One region of the Siminovitchia sp. FSL H7-0308 genome, then DNA from elsewhere that is predicted to be linked to it. Evidence: riboswitches for the same ligand, from Rfam matches in the RefSeq annotation. Region 1 holds a riboswitch; each other region holds the start of a gene.

The links. Region 1 has a riboswitch for glycine ahead of glyA (serine hydroxymethyltransferase). Riboswitches for the same ligand answer to the same signal wherever they lie in the genome.
Region 2: it holds a riboswitch for glycine, as region 1 does, so the genes downstream of both, MHB50_RS20830 (ACT domain-containing protein) here and glyA (serine hydroxymethyltransferase) in region 1, are expected to answer to the same signal.
Region 3: it holds a riboswitch for glycine, as region 1 does, so the genes downstream of both, gcvT (glycine cleavage system aminomethyltransferase GcvT) here and glyA (serine hydroxymethyltransferase) in region 1, are expected to answer to the same signal.

What each region holds. Positions count from the first base shown of each region.
Region 1 covers NZ_CP150282.1:797,461-801,676, forward strand. The annotation lists gene speD (adenosylmethionine decarboxylase) at 360-1,667, shown strand; glycine riboswitch at 2,013-2,119, shown strand; gene glyA (serine hydroxymethyltransferase) at 2,292-3,542, shown strand; gene MHB50_RS03835 (serine dehydratase beta chain) at 3,558-4,052, shown strand; gene sdaAA (L-serine ammonia-lyase, iron-sulfur-dependent, subunit alpha) at 4,058-4,216, shown strand, end outside.
Region 2 covers NZ_CP150282.1:4,441,044-4,445,259, reverse strand. The annotation lists gene MHB50_RS20840 (superoxide dismutase) at 1-212, shown strand, start outside; gene MHB50_RS20835 (PFL family protein) at 276-1,637, opposite strand; gene MHB50_RS20830 (ACT domain-containing protein) at 1,651-1,926, opposite strand; glycine riboswitch at 2,024-2,102, opposite strand; gene MHB50_RS20825 (class I SAM-dependent methyltransferase) at 2,296-2,910, opposite strand; gene MHB50_RS20820 (3D domain-containing protein) at 3,135-3,755, shown strand; gene MHB50_RS20815 (SDR family oxidoreductase) at 4,106-4,216, opposite strand, start outside.
Region 3 covers NZ_CP150282.1:1,548,281-1,552,496, forward strand. The annotation lists gene MHB50_RS07305 (YqhG family protein) at 1-252, opposite strand, end outside; gene MHB50_RS07310 (SNF2-related protein) at 221-1,921, opposite strand; glycine riboswitch at 2,055-2,149, shown strand; gene gcvT (glycine cleavage system aminomethyltransferase GcvT) at 2,316-3,422, shown strand; gene gcvPA (aminomethyl-transferring glycine dehydrogenase subunit GcvPA) at 3,442-4,216, shown strand, end outside.

The DNA.
Region 1 (4,216 bases):
AAAGTGCCATCATCATCCGCGTCGCACTCTATATGAGTGCGTGGATTGAAATAACGCTATATATGGAGTTTTATCTCATTGTATCGTGTCGCACTCTATATGGCTTCGCAATGATTTTTTCCAACTTCCTCACATTATTCCTTCATGACCGCGGAAGCATAGTGGATTAATGTTTTACGGATTGGGAATTATCCATGAATCCTACTCATAGACGAAAACGTGCCGTTCGCTCAATGGAGCAAGGCAGAGTTTTCATTTTTTAGCATTTGCACATTGATAAGTTCATACGTTAGTTATGGATGTGTTTGCGGGAATATGGGTGATTCGGGCGAAGCGAAAAAATATCAGGACTGGAAGGAATGGACGACATGGAAGCAACGGGCGTAATAGGACAACATTTTATCGTGGATGCCTATGATTGTAATGCTAGTGTCATTGATAGCGCTGATGAGGTAAAAAGTTTGATTTTAGAGTCCTTGAGAGAACTGCAATTGGAAATTCTGATGGCTTATTTCCATACGTTTTCACCCCAAGGAGTAACGGGTACGATCGTTATCTCTTCGTCCCATTTCTCTATTCACACTTGGCCTGAATACAGGTATACAGCTTTGGACTTATATACATGTTCCCATCAGGATGTCTGGAATGTGTTACAAAGATTTCTACGCAAAATAGGCGCAAGGCGCGTCTTTATGCATGAAATCCCAAGAGGGCATAAAAGCCGAATTTTTTCTGAAAATGAAAGTATTCGTGAGCCGGGAAAACCACTTCATGTAACAAATAAAGAGCGGGGAAATGAGTCGGACATGAAGGTTCTGAAAGAACTTATAAATGGAAAGCACAATATCTTGTATAGAGGATTCAGTGGTTTTCAGGATATTTTGCTTGTCGAGGGAAAAGACCTTCGATTGTATCTAAATGATGAGTTGCAGTTTTCATCCCTTGATGAAAGGTATTACCATGAAGCACTGGTATTTCCAGCAATGGAACTGGCAAAATCAAGAAAAAAAATACTGATTTTAGGCGGAGGGGACGGACTCGCGCTTCGTGAAATATTAAAATATACTGATGTAGCACATGTAGATCTTGTGGATATTGACCCCGTCATGATTCGTTTGGCAAAAGAGGAGCCCGCACTTGCTGCTATAAATGCCGGCTCGTTAAGGGATGGCAGGGTAAAGGTGCATATAATGGACGCGATGGAATACTTAAAGAAAACAATGGAGGGTTATGATGTCATCATCGTTGATTTTCCTGATCCCGTCGATCCTACAACCAGCTTATTATATACCAAAGAATTATTTATAGGGGCCGGCAGGCATTTGAATGCGGGAGGAGTCGTTTCATGCCAATCCAATTCCCCGAGGGATACTCCGAGAGTGTATTGGAGCATAGCAAAAACATTGAATACTGCTGGTTTCAAAACGAAAGCCTATTATACAGTGGTGCCGTCGTTTGGTGTCTGGGGATTCCATTTGGCCAGCCGTGAAAATATCATGAAAATAATCCCTGACATTTCAGTTCCCCATCGAGCAATCGACTCAAATCTAGAAAAATTATTTCATTTGCCCCCAAGTCTTCAGCCTCCGAAAACGGGCTTAATCAGTAACTGTATAAAAGACCTCAAACTTCATGTAATATACCAAAAAGAAATAAACCAATTTTGAGTATCTTACAATTTCTCAAGACAAGGGGATTTTTCATATCGAGTAATGATTCCTGTAATCGTCAAAAACCATCGAAAGCAGAGGGCCGAGGATTCCCGGGAGTACCCAGGCGGCGCGGCAGAGAGATCCTAGCGATTGGAAAAACGCAATTTGCCAAGGCTTCCCTTTTAGATGTTGTGAAAAATCTTGAGAATAGCACTTTCAGCGAATCCTTTTTCAGTTCTTTTTCTACAGCGGCTAGGGATAAATGCCATGCTTTCATGAAGAGTAAGGTACAGAAAAAGATTTTTTTATTGACAATCCCTTGAAGTTCAGATATATTATGAAATAATCAAATAATTGCGAATGAAAATCACGGGAGAGACTAAACCGTTGGGTTTGGCACCGAAGGAGCAAGTCCCAAAAAATTCCTTGGGATATAATCTCTCAGGTAAAAGTACCGTGCTTGGACGCGTCTCTGGAGAGCGCCTGTAAAGGCCACCAAAGGGGAATACTTCGTTATGAAGTTTTAAACTCTCAGGTAACAGGACAGAGGAAGGGTAGATTAAAATGCTATCTTTCCCCTGTCCTTTTTGTGTGCGAAAAAATACAAGGAGGGGAAGATAGGGAAAAGGAGGAACCAAAATGAGCTTGTTAAACGGGGATGTGGAAATTTATCGGGCTATTCAGGCAGAAAGAAAGCGCCAAGATGGATCATTGGAATTGATTGCTTCTGAAAATTTTGTCAGTGAAGATGTGATGGAGGCAATGGGTTCTGTTTTAACGAACAAGTATGCGGAAGGGTATCCGGACAAAAGGTATTACGGAGGATGTGAACACGTAGACGTTGTTGAAAAATTGGCGATTGCCAGGTTAACGGCTTTATTTGATGCCCATTTTGCCAATGTTCAGCCCCACTCCGGTGCTCAAGCGAATACGGCTGTTTTCTTCTCGATGTTGGAGCCGGGCGATAAGATCATGGGGATGAATTTATCACACGGTGGGCATTTGACTCATGGAAGCCCCGTCAATCTGTCAGGAAAATGGTTCGATGTCGTCGCTTATGGTGTAAGAGAGGATTCCCACTTGATTGATTATGACGAGGTGGAAGCCATCGCTTTAAAAGAGCGTCCTAAAATGATCATTGCCGGTGCAAGTGCATATCCGAGAATCATAGATTTTTTCAAGTTTAAAGAGATTGCGGACAAAACGGGAGCCATTTTAATGGTGGACATGGCCCATATTGCCGGCCTTGTAGCCAGTGGCCTTCATCCTTCTCCCGTCCCGTATGCGGATGTCGTTACGAGTACAACACATAAAACATTGAGAGGCCCGCGCGGGGGAATTGTTGTGACGAATGATGAAGATGTGATGAAAAAAATAAACAAAGCAGTGTTTCCAGGCATTCAAGGCGGACCGCTCATGCATGTGATTGCTGCTAAGGCGGTGTCATTCAAGGAAGCGCTTCAACCGGACTTTAAAGCGTACACTCAACAAATTGTGTCAAATGCCTCAAAACTTGCTGAAACCTTATTAGAGACGGGGGCCCGGCTCGTTTCAGGCGGAACGGATAACCATCTTGTCTTGTTGGATGTGCGTGCTTGGGGACTGACTGGAAAAGAAGCGGAGCATTTGCTGGAAGCAGCAGGCATCACCGTCAATAAAAATACAATTCCATATGATCCGGAAAGTCCATTCGTGACGAGCGGGATTCGGATTGGAACCGCTGCTGTCACAACCCGCGGAATGAAAGAAAAAGATATGGAGCTCATTGGTCGCGCTATAGCGGATATTTTAAAGAGCAAGGGAGATCCGGCTGTTACGAAGCGCGTGCAAGAAACGATACAGCAACTTTGTCGCGAATATCCCCTTTATCAAGAGCTATTGGTTAGATAAAGTGGGGTGGCGAAAGTGATTTATAACAGTTGTTTTGATATTATCGGTCCAATTATGGTGGGGCCTTCCAGCTCTCATACGGCTGGTGTCGTGTCCATCGGAAAGTTTGCTTATGATCTTCTCGGGGGTGTTCCCGACTATGCCCATATCACTTTCTATGATTCGTTCGCGGAAACATATCGGGGGCATGGGACAGATAAGGCCATTTTAGGCGGCCTGCTTGGCATGGATACGGATGACCCGGGTATTCGCTATGCCTTCGATCTTGCGCAAGATGAAAAAATGAACGTTACGTTTCAAATGGAGAACCAATGTTCTTACTTTGACCACCCTAATACGCTAATGGTTGAAGTCAGAAGGAAAGGCAAGGGGCTGGAAATTGGAGGTGCATCCCTGGGAGGGGGGCTTTCAAAAATTTTTTACATGAATGAGCATCGGCTGGATCTGTTGTTGAATACCGAGATTGATATGGAGTGGATCAAAGAAACATATCTATCAGAAAGCAGGTGAAAAGAATGGAATTCTCTTCGATGGAAGAGCTGCTCCAACAGTGTCATGAAAAAAATTGGGGAATTGGCGAGCTTATGCTGGAATGGGAAGCAAGCAAGACCGGCCGAAGCCAGAAAGACATTTTCGAGAAAATGAAAGAGCGGCTTTTGAGGATGAAAGACGCG
Region 2 (4,216 bases), 920 kb from region 1:
TTGATGGTGAGGAGTTATCCATCATGAGTACTGCTAATCAGGACACGCCGTTAATGACCGGGAAAACACCGCTGCTTGTCATAGATGTTTGGGAACATGCTTATTATTTGAAGTATCAAAACAGACGACCGGAATTCGTCTCTAGTTGGTGGAACACTGTGAATTGGGATCAAGTGAATGAATTGTATTTGGAAGCGTTGAATAAAAGGTAATTGAGGCAAAGAAATATGCCATTAGCTCCCGGACTGGTGACCCGGGAGCTTTTTTTATGTTACTTAATTAATTAATGATTGCAGCGGTGCAGGAATACGCCCGCCCCGGCGGATAAGCTTCTCTGAGCTGTATTGGTTGACACCCAGTACTGGCGCCCGCCCAAGCAGTCCGCCAAATTCCACGATATCTCCTTCCCGCTTTCCCGGGACTGGAATGACGCGAACGGCTGTCGTTTTCTTATTAATCATACCGATCGCGGCTTCGTCCGCAATGATCGCAGCCAGCGTGGCAGGTGAAGCATCGCCGGATAAGGCAATCATATCGAGTCCAACCGAGCAAACACATGTCATGGCTTCCAGTTTGGATAAAGTGAGCGCCTGGTCTTCGATGCCCCGGATCATTCCCTCATCCTCACTCACCGGGATAAAAGCGCCGCTCAAACCGCCGACATAAGAACTCGCCATGGCCCCTCCTTTTTTTACTGCGTCATTCATTAAAGCGAGAGCCGCAATTGTCCCATGTGTTCCGACCCGCTCAAGGCCGATTTCTTCCAAAATATCGGCAACACTGTCATTCATGGCGTTCGTGGGAGCAAGTGACAAATCCATGATTCCGAACGGAACTTGGAGACGTTCTGCAACAACCCTGCCAAGCAGTTCGCCGGCTCGCGTGATTTTAAAAACCGTTTTCTTAATAATATCTGCCACTTCTCCAAGATCAGCCTCCGGATGGCGCCTTAAAGCATTTAACACGACGCCCGGGCCGCTGACTCCCACATTCAGCACAACTTCTCCTTCGCCCGCACCGTGAAAAGCACCCGCCATAAACGGATTATCCTCAACAGGATTACAAAAAACGACAAGCTTGGCACAGGCAATCCCGTTTCGATCCTTCGTCCTTTCCGCCGCTTCTTTTATAATCAAACCCATCTCGCGAACAGCATCCATATTAATGCCCGTTCTTGTTGTGGCAACAGAAATGGAAGAACAAACCCGCTCCGTTACGCTTAATGCCTCCGGGAGAGCGTCAAGCAGTGTTTGATCTCCTTTGGCAATGCCTTTATGAACGAGAGCAGAATAACCTCCGATAAAATCGACGCCAATTGTGGCGGCCGCTTTGTCCAATGTTTTGGCCAACTCCACCGCCTGCTCCTTCGTCGCATTGCCCAGCAACTCGGCAATTGGCGTGACGGATATTCTCTTATTGACGATTGGAATACCGAATTCTTTTTCTGCCGCCTCCGCCGTGCTTTTTAAATTCCCGGCGTATTGTATGATTTTCTCATAAACCCGTTTGTTCATTTTTTCAAAATCAGAATCAGCACAATCCGACAGGCTGATTCCCATGGTGACGGTGCGAATGTCCAAGTTTTCCATTTGGACCATCCGAATCGTTTCCATCATTTCGTTCAGCGCTATATTCATATACATTCTCCTTCTATATACGGTGCATCGACTGGAAAATCTCTTCCCGTTGAATATTAATTTGCTGTCCAATTTTCACGCCAAGTTCATCAAACTGTTTTTGCAAGCCTTCCAAATTTTCAATGCCCGTTACATCAACAACCATCATCATTGTAAAAAAATCTTGCAAAATGGTTTGCCGGATATCCAAAACGTTAATGTGGTGATCCGACAACACTTTCGTTACACTTGCAATAATCCCTACTTGATCTTTCCCAACCACGCTGACAACTGCGCGTCTTTTCTCCATGTTGTAATAGCCCCCTTCTTGAAATTGTAAACATAAAAAAAGATTGGATCTCTCCAATCTCCGAAAGTCAGTAGAATAACGTACATAAAAGTTCGTATGTTACTCTTCTGTCCTTTTGCCTGAGATTGTGAATCCTTCGGCGCCGCGTAAATCACGGTCTCTCCAGAAGCTGCTCCGGTTATAGTTTGATCCATAACCCTCATTGCTCATATTTTTGTCGATAAGTTATTTTAACAATCCGGCTCGTATTGAGTCAATAGCAGTTTTTAGAAACTTAGCACTCCCGTCTGATAATCGTGAAATAATAGCGCAAAGGACATTTCTTCTCATTCGCCTTTGCCATACCCTTCCGACTCGGATGATAACGCACTAGACCCGGGTTCCCGGCTTGGCCCAAATAAGATGCACCATGTTAAACCAGTGGCTTTCCACCTTGTCAATCTCGATTCCCGAAGCTTTTACAAGCTCCAGCATGTCACGATTATGATGACATCCGACCACACGGCAAAAAAGTGGATTGAAAGTCCTTTGGAATGTCGAAATCGCGACATGAGAGCTAATGCCATGCTCCAATAATAAAATGTTCCCGTCAGGCTTACACCAACGCTGGATTTTTTGAAACATGCCGAGAGGATTTTCGTAACAACAAAATGAAAGCGTCGAAACAATGGTGTCGAACGATTCCTCATCAAAGCTCATTTTCTCGATGTCGCCACAAATAAAGACAGCATCCATGTGATGAGCGGCGGCCGCCACCCTGGCTTTGCGAAGCATCTCTTCACTAAAATCCGTCGCCGTCACCTTGACCCCTGAAGGATAGTAAGGAAAATTGGCTCCCGCCCCAACCGCCAGTTCAAGAACTTCTCCTTCGGCTTGACGAATCAACTCTTGGCGCCACCTTTTTAACGAAGCAGAATCCTTTCCCTTGGCATATCTTTTCGCTTGCCTGTCAAACAATCGAACCAGCTTCTCTTTTTTCACCATTCTTCCTCCTCGCTCCCGGCTTTATTAAAATATAACACGGTTCTGTAATATAGTGTCTTTTTTGTTTAGAACCTTGAAAATAGCGATTCCCTGGCTTGGTTACCAAGACATGTTCATGTTTTTTGGAAATATTTTGTAACCGAAAGTATATACAGATGAAATACGGCTGTCATATTCCCCTGTTATACTAAGACCTACGATTTAAAATAAAGGAGTTTTGCATGTTGAGAAAAATAGTCATATCTATGGTTACAGCATCTATTCTAGTAGTAGGTTTTTCTGGAGCAGCTTCAGCGGCAACGGACACATATACAGTTAAAAAGGGAGATACACTTTGGGGTATCGGATTACAGCATAAGGTTTCCGTCAGCCAATTAAAAAGTTTGAACGGACTAACAAGTGACCTTATCATCCCGAATCAAGTATTAACGATTACGAATTCAAACACGGCGGCGCCAGTCAATACAACAGAAAAGCCACAAGCACCTGTTCAGACTGCCAGTCCCGAAGCAACCGCGAATGAAACTACGAATGATACGACAAATGAAACTGCCAATAAAACAATCACAGTTACAGCGACAGCCTACACGGCCAGTTGCAAAGGATGTAGCGGCATTACCGCTACCGGCATTGATTTAATAAAAAACCCTAACGCCAAAGTCATCTCCGTTGATCCGAATGTCATACCTCTTGGGTCCAAAGTTCATGTAGAAGGATACGGAACTGCCGTTGCGGGAGATACTGGCGGCGCGATAAAAGGAAATAAAATTGACTTGCACGTGCCTACTAATCAGGAAGCATTAAACTGGGGAGTCAGAACAGTTAAAGTAACAGTTTACGAGTAAACAAAGAATTAGGGGCTGTCTAAAAAGCTTCTAAAGTAAATCAGTCGCAGAAAAACGCTTCGTATTTCTGCGACTGATTTTGCATTTTGACATATGTTTAAAACCCCAACATTTATATAGAGCCTTTATCAAAAAAATCGGAGCCCTAGACGGTCTCCGATTGAAATCATTCCATAATTTCCATTCCATTGTTTTTACAACATATACCACAAGTATTTCCACAGCTCATGACAGATTCCCGCAAATATCAAGGATCAAATTCCCCATTTTCTTGTAAGCACCCTGTTTTATAAAGCCATATCAGTAAATGCATGAGGGGGACAAGACATAGCCATTACATTTGGGTGATCTTAACTTTTATCATAACGATGAACAACGCGCAGCCCGCCGGACGCCGAAATCACACTTCCTGTTATCAAATCGGAATCATCTTCACACAAAAAGGCAACAATGCGGGCAAT
Region 3 (4,216 bases), 750 kb from region 1:
GCCAAAATGTATATATTCGCCCTTTACATTTTCCGGAGCTTTTTCTTCATCTGTAATAAAAGTCAGTTTTCCCGGATTGGGTATTCCGCCCGTCTTTTCTAAATATGTCCAATAAAATGGCCGATTCATCAGTTCCTTATCCATTTCTATCGTTAATTGGACGGTTAAAAATCCGGGGCCGTTTTCCAAAATGGTGCATTGCGTCGCTTCAAAAAAGTTCTCAAGATATTGATGTATTTCTTGTTGAAGCATTTGTTTCACTTTCCTCTCTTATGGAATCAGCAAACTGGATGAAGGCGGAAAGGTTTGCCATCTTCACCTTCAGTTCCCCTTCCGACTTGGATTCCTTGAAAATATCATGCATATGTTCCTCGATACTGCCAAATTCCAGCTTTGCCAGAATATCATCCAATTCTCCGACTACACGCTCAAAGAGTTTAATTTTTTGCGTCAGCAAATTGACAATATGTTCTTCAATTGTATTTTTCACTGCGAAGTTATAAATATACACATCTTCCTTCTGGCCCAGTCGGTGCACCCGGCCAATTCTTTGCTCAAGGCGCATCGGATTCCATGGCAAGTCAAAGTTGATGACGTGGTTGCAAAACTGCAAATTTATCCCTTCGCCACCGGCTTCGGTTGCGATCAGTACTTGCACGTGATTTTTGAACAATTCTTTCATCCAATCTTTTTTCCCGCGCTTAAAACCTCCGCGAAACGGAACAGATTTAATCCCGTGCTGCTGCAAAAACCATTGCAAGTATAGTTGCGTAGCACGGTACTCTGTAAAAATAATCACTTTATCATTGATTTTTTTAATCAATTCGAGCGCTTTCAGTGCTTTTGAGTTTTGTGATACGGCATCTATCTTTGTTTGCAAAAATGTAAGCTTGTTCACATATTCATCTGAGGGGTTTTCATATTTTTGCAACATGTTTTTTAATGTAAAATAAACGGCTTCCCGGCTACTGCACGCTTCCCGCTGTAAAGTAATAATTGAAAAAGCATTTGCTGTATAAGATTCACAGGACTCCCTTAATATATCAATCCCATCATAAAGCTCGCGTTCCTCTTTGCTGAATTCAATCGGAATGGTTTCAACATGGCGCTTTGTCCATTCAATTTTGGTGTCAGCTCTTCTGTTCCGAATCATTACTTTATTAATCAGGCTTTTTAAATGTTCATTTTCTTGCTTTGATAATTTTTTATTTTTATATTTCTCCAAAAAGCTGCTTTGGCTCCCTAGGTGGCCTGGCTTTAACAAGGAGACGAGGTAGAAAATTTCCTCAATTTTATTTTGAATCGGTGTTGCCGTCAGCAACAGACAATACTTTTTGGGGAGAGATTGCACGAACTGGTAATTTTTCGTTTTATGATTTTTCAGCTTGTGGGCCTCATCAACAATGATACAATCAAAATCTTGTTCGGAAATGATGTCGCAGTGAGGGCTCCGTTTTGCTGTATCAATGGATGAAACGATACAGTCATACTGGCCCCATACATAACTTTTTGTTGCCGCAACGGCATGGATATGGAATTTGGAATTCAGCTCGTATGTCCACTGGGAAACGAGAGATGCGGGGACAAGGATCAATGCCCGTTTGACAAGGCCGCGAATCATATATTCTTTTAAGATCAATCCCGCTTCAATTGTTTTTCCCAGCCCCACCTCATCAGCTAAAATGGCTTTGCCGTTCATATTTTCCACAACGACAGTGGCCGTTTCCAGTTGATGGGGCAATAATGTTAGTTGAGGCAAATGGTTCGGTGCGACTAGACCCTCAAACTCAGGAACGAGTAGCTGTTTTTCCGCGGTTAATGCCAGCTTGAACAATTGTTGATTGGCCCAAGGGCCATCCTGTTCGATTCGCTCCAGGAAGCCCGGAAGCCATTGGGCATCAGATTGGATAGGTACCTTCATCGTGAACGCCTCTCCTTTTCTATGTATGATTGAGGAAAATGTTTGAACAATTGGCAAAAGAATGGTACGATGTGTGTAACTAGCAAGCTTCGCATGATAATAGTATAACCAGTCTCAAAAAGAATATAGGCGAATGATGACAAGAGGAGAGACCGATGAATTTTCGGCGCCGAAGGAGCAAGCGCGAACCCGTGCGAATCTCTCAGGCAAAAAGACTCTTGTTTGACGCAACTCTGGAGAGCGTTTTCTTCCTACGAGAAAACCACCAAAGAAGAAAGCCGATCTTAAAGCGGTCAAACTTTCAGGTCCCAAGACAGAGAAACCTTTTCATAGGGGTTTTTCTGTCTTTTTTTATTGCCTGATGTTACATAAAAGATAAAAAGGAGGAAGGACAATGTCAGAATTAAAACGAACCCCTTTGTATCCTTTGTATGAAAAGTACGGGGCAAAGACGATTGATTTTGGCGGCTGGGATCTTCCTGTCCAGTTTTCCAGCATAAAAGAGGAGCATGAAGCCGTCAGGGAAAGAGCAGGCATTTTTGATGTTTCCCACATGGGAGAAGTGTTGGTGACAGGGAAAGAGAGTGAAGCGTTTCTTCAAAAATTGATGACCAATGATGTATCCAAACTGAAGAAGGGCGGCGCTCAATATACGGCAATGTGCTATGAGAATGGCGGAGTCGTAGACGATTTGCTCATCTATCGGCTTGATGAAGAAGAATACTTGTTGATCGTGAATGCCGCCAATACGGAAAAAGATGTTGCCTGGTTAACACAATACGCGGATAAAGATGTCGAAGTGAAGAATGTTTCAGACCAATATGCCTTGATTGCGATTCAAGGACCGAAAGCGCAATTGATTTTGCAAAAAATTGTAAAAAATGTGGATTTGAGAGATGTCAAATTTTTCAAATTTCAACAGAATGTTGATGTAAACGGAGCGAAAGCTCTTGTTTCCCGAACTGGGTATACAGGTGAAGACGGGTTTGAAATTTACTGTAGCCCGAAAGACGCCACTCAAATATGGGAAGATCTGCTAAAAGCAGGCAAGGAAGAGGGGATTCAGCCTTGTGGCCTTGGTGCACGAGATACGTTGCGCTTCGAGGCGACTTTGCCGCTTTATGGACAGGAATTGTCCCCGGACATTTCTCCTTTAGAGGCAGGCATCGGATTTGCCGTAAAACTCAATAAAGAAGAGGACTTTATCGGAAAAGAAGCCCTGACAAAGCAAAAGGAAAACGGCGTTTCTAGAAGACTTGTAGGTATCGAAATGCTGGAGCGGGGCATCCCGAGGCATGGCTATTCCGTATATAAGAATGATGAAGAAATTGGGTTTGTCACGTCGGGAACACAATCTCCTACGCTGAAAAAAAACATCGGCCTTGCTCTCATTCAGTCTGAGTACAGTGAAGTAGGGAATGAGTTGGAAGTGGCTGTGCGCAAAAAACGTTTACAAGCAAAAATCATTAAAACGCCATTTTATACACGTCCAAAAAAATAGGATGGGGGAGAAAAATATGATCAAACATCGTTATTTGCCTATGACGGAAGAAGACAAGAAAGAAATGCTGCAAACGATCGGAGTAGATTCAATAGATGACTTATTTTCGGATATACCGGATAAAGTGCGATTCAAAAGGAAGTACAATATTAAAAAAGCCAAATCCGAATCCGCCTTATTAAAGGAGTTGTCTCGGCTTGCTGCCAAAAATGCCGATTTACAACAACATGTTTCGTTTTTGGGAGCGGGAGTGTACGACCATTATATCCCGACAATCGTTGACCATGTGATATCTCGATCAGAGTTTTACACCGCTTACACGCCTTATCAGCCGGAAATTTCTCAAGGTGAGCTCCAGGCCATTTTTCAATTTCAAACAATGATATGTGAATTAACAGGAATGGATGTTGCAAACTCTTCCATGTATGATGGCGGAACGGCGCTTGCAGAGGCGGCCATGCTCGCTGCCGGACATACAAGAAGAAAAAAAGTTCTCGTATCAAGGACGGTCCATCCCGAATCACGCGATGTATTAAAGACATATGCCAAAGGCCAGGCAGTTGAAGTGATAGAAATTCCCGATAAAGATGGTTTGACTGATTTGGAGGCTTTAAAGGCTGAAATCAACGAGGAGGTTGCTGCGGTAATTGTACAATACCCGAACTTCTTTGGCCAAATTGAGCCGCTTAAGAAAATTGAACCGCTCATCCATGACGTAAAAGGACTGTTGATCGTTTCCAGCAACCCGCTTTCTTTAGGTGTTTTAACACCTCCAGGCGCCATTGGTGCAGATA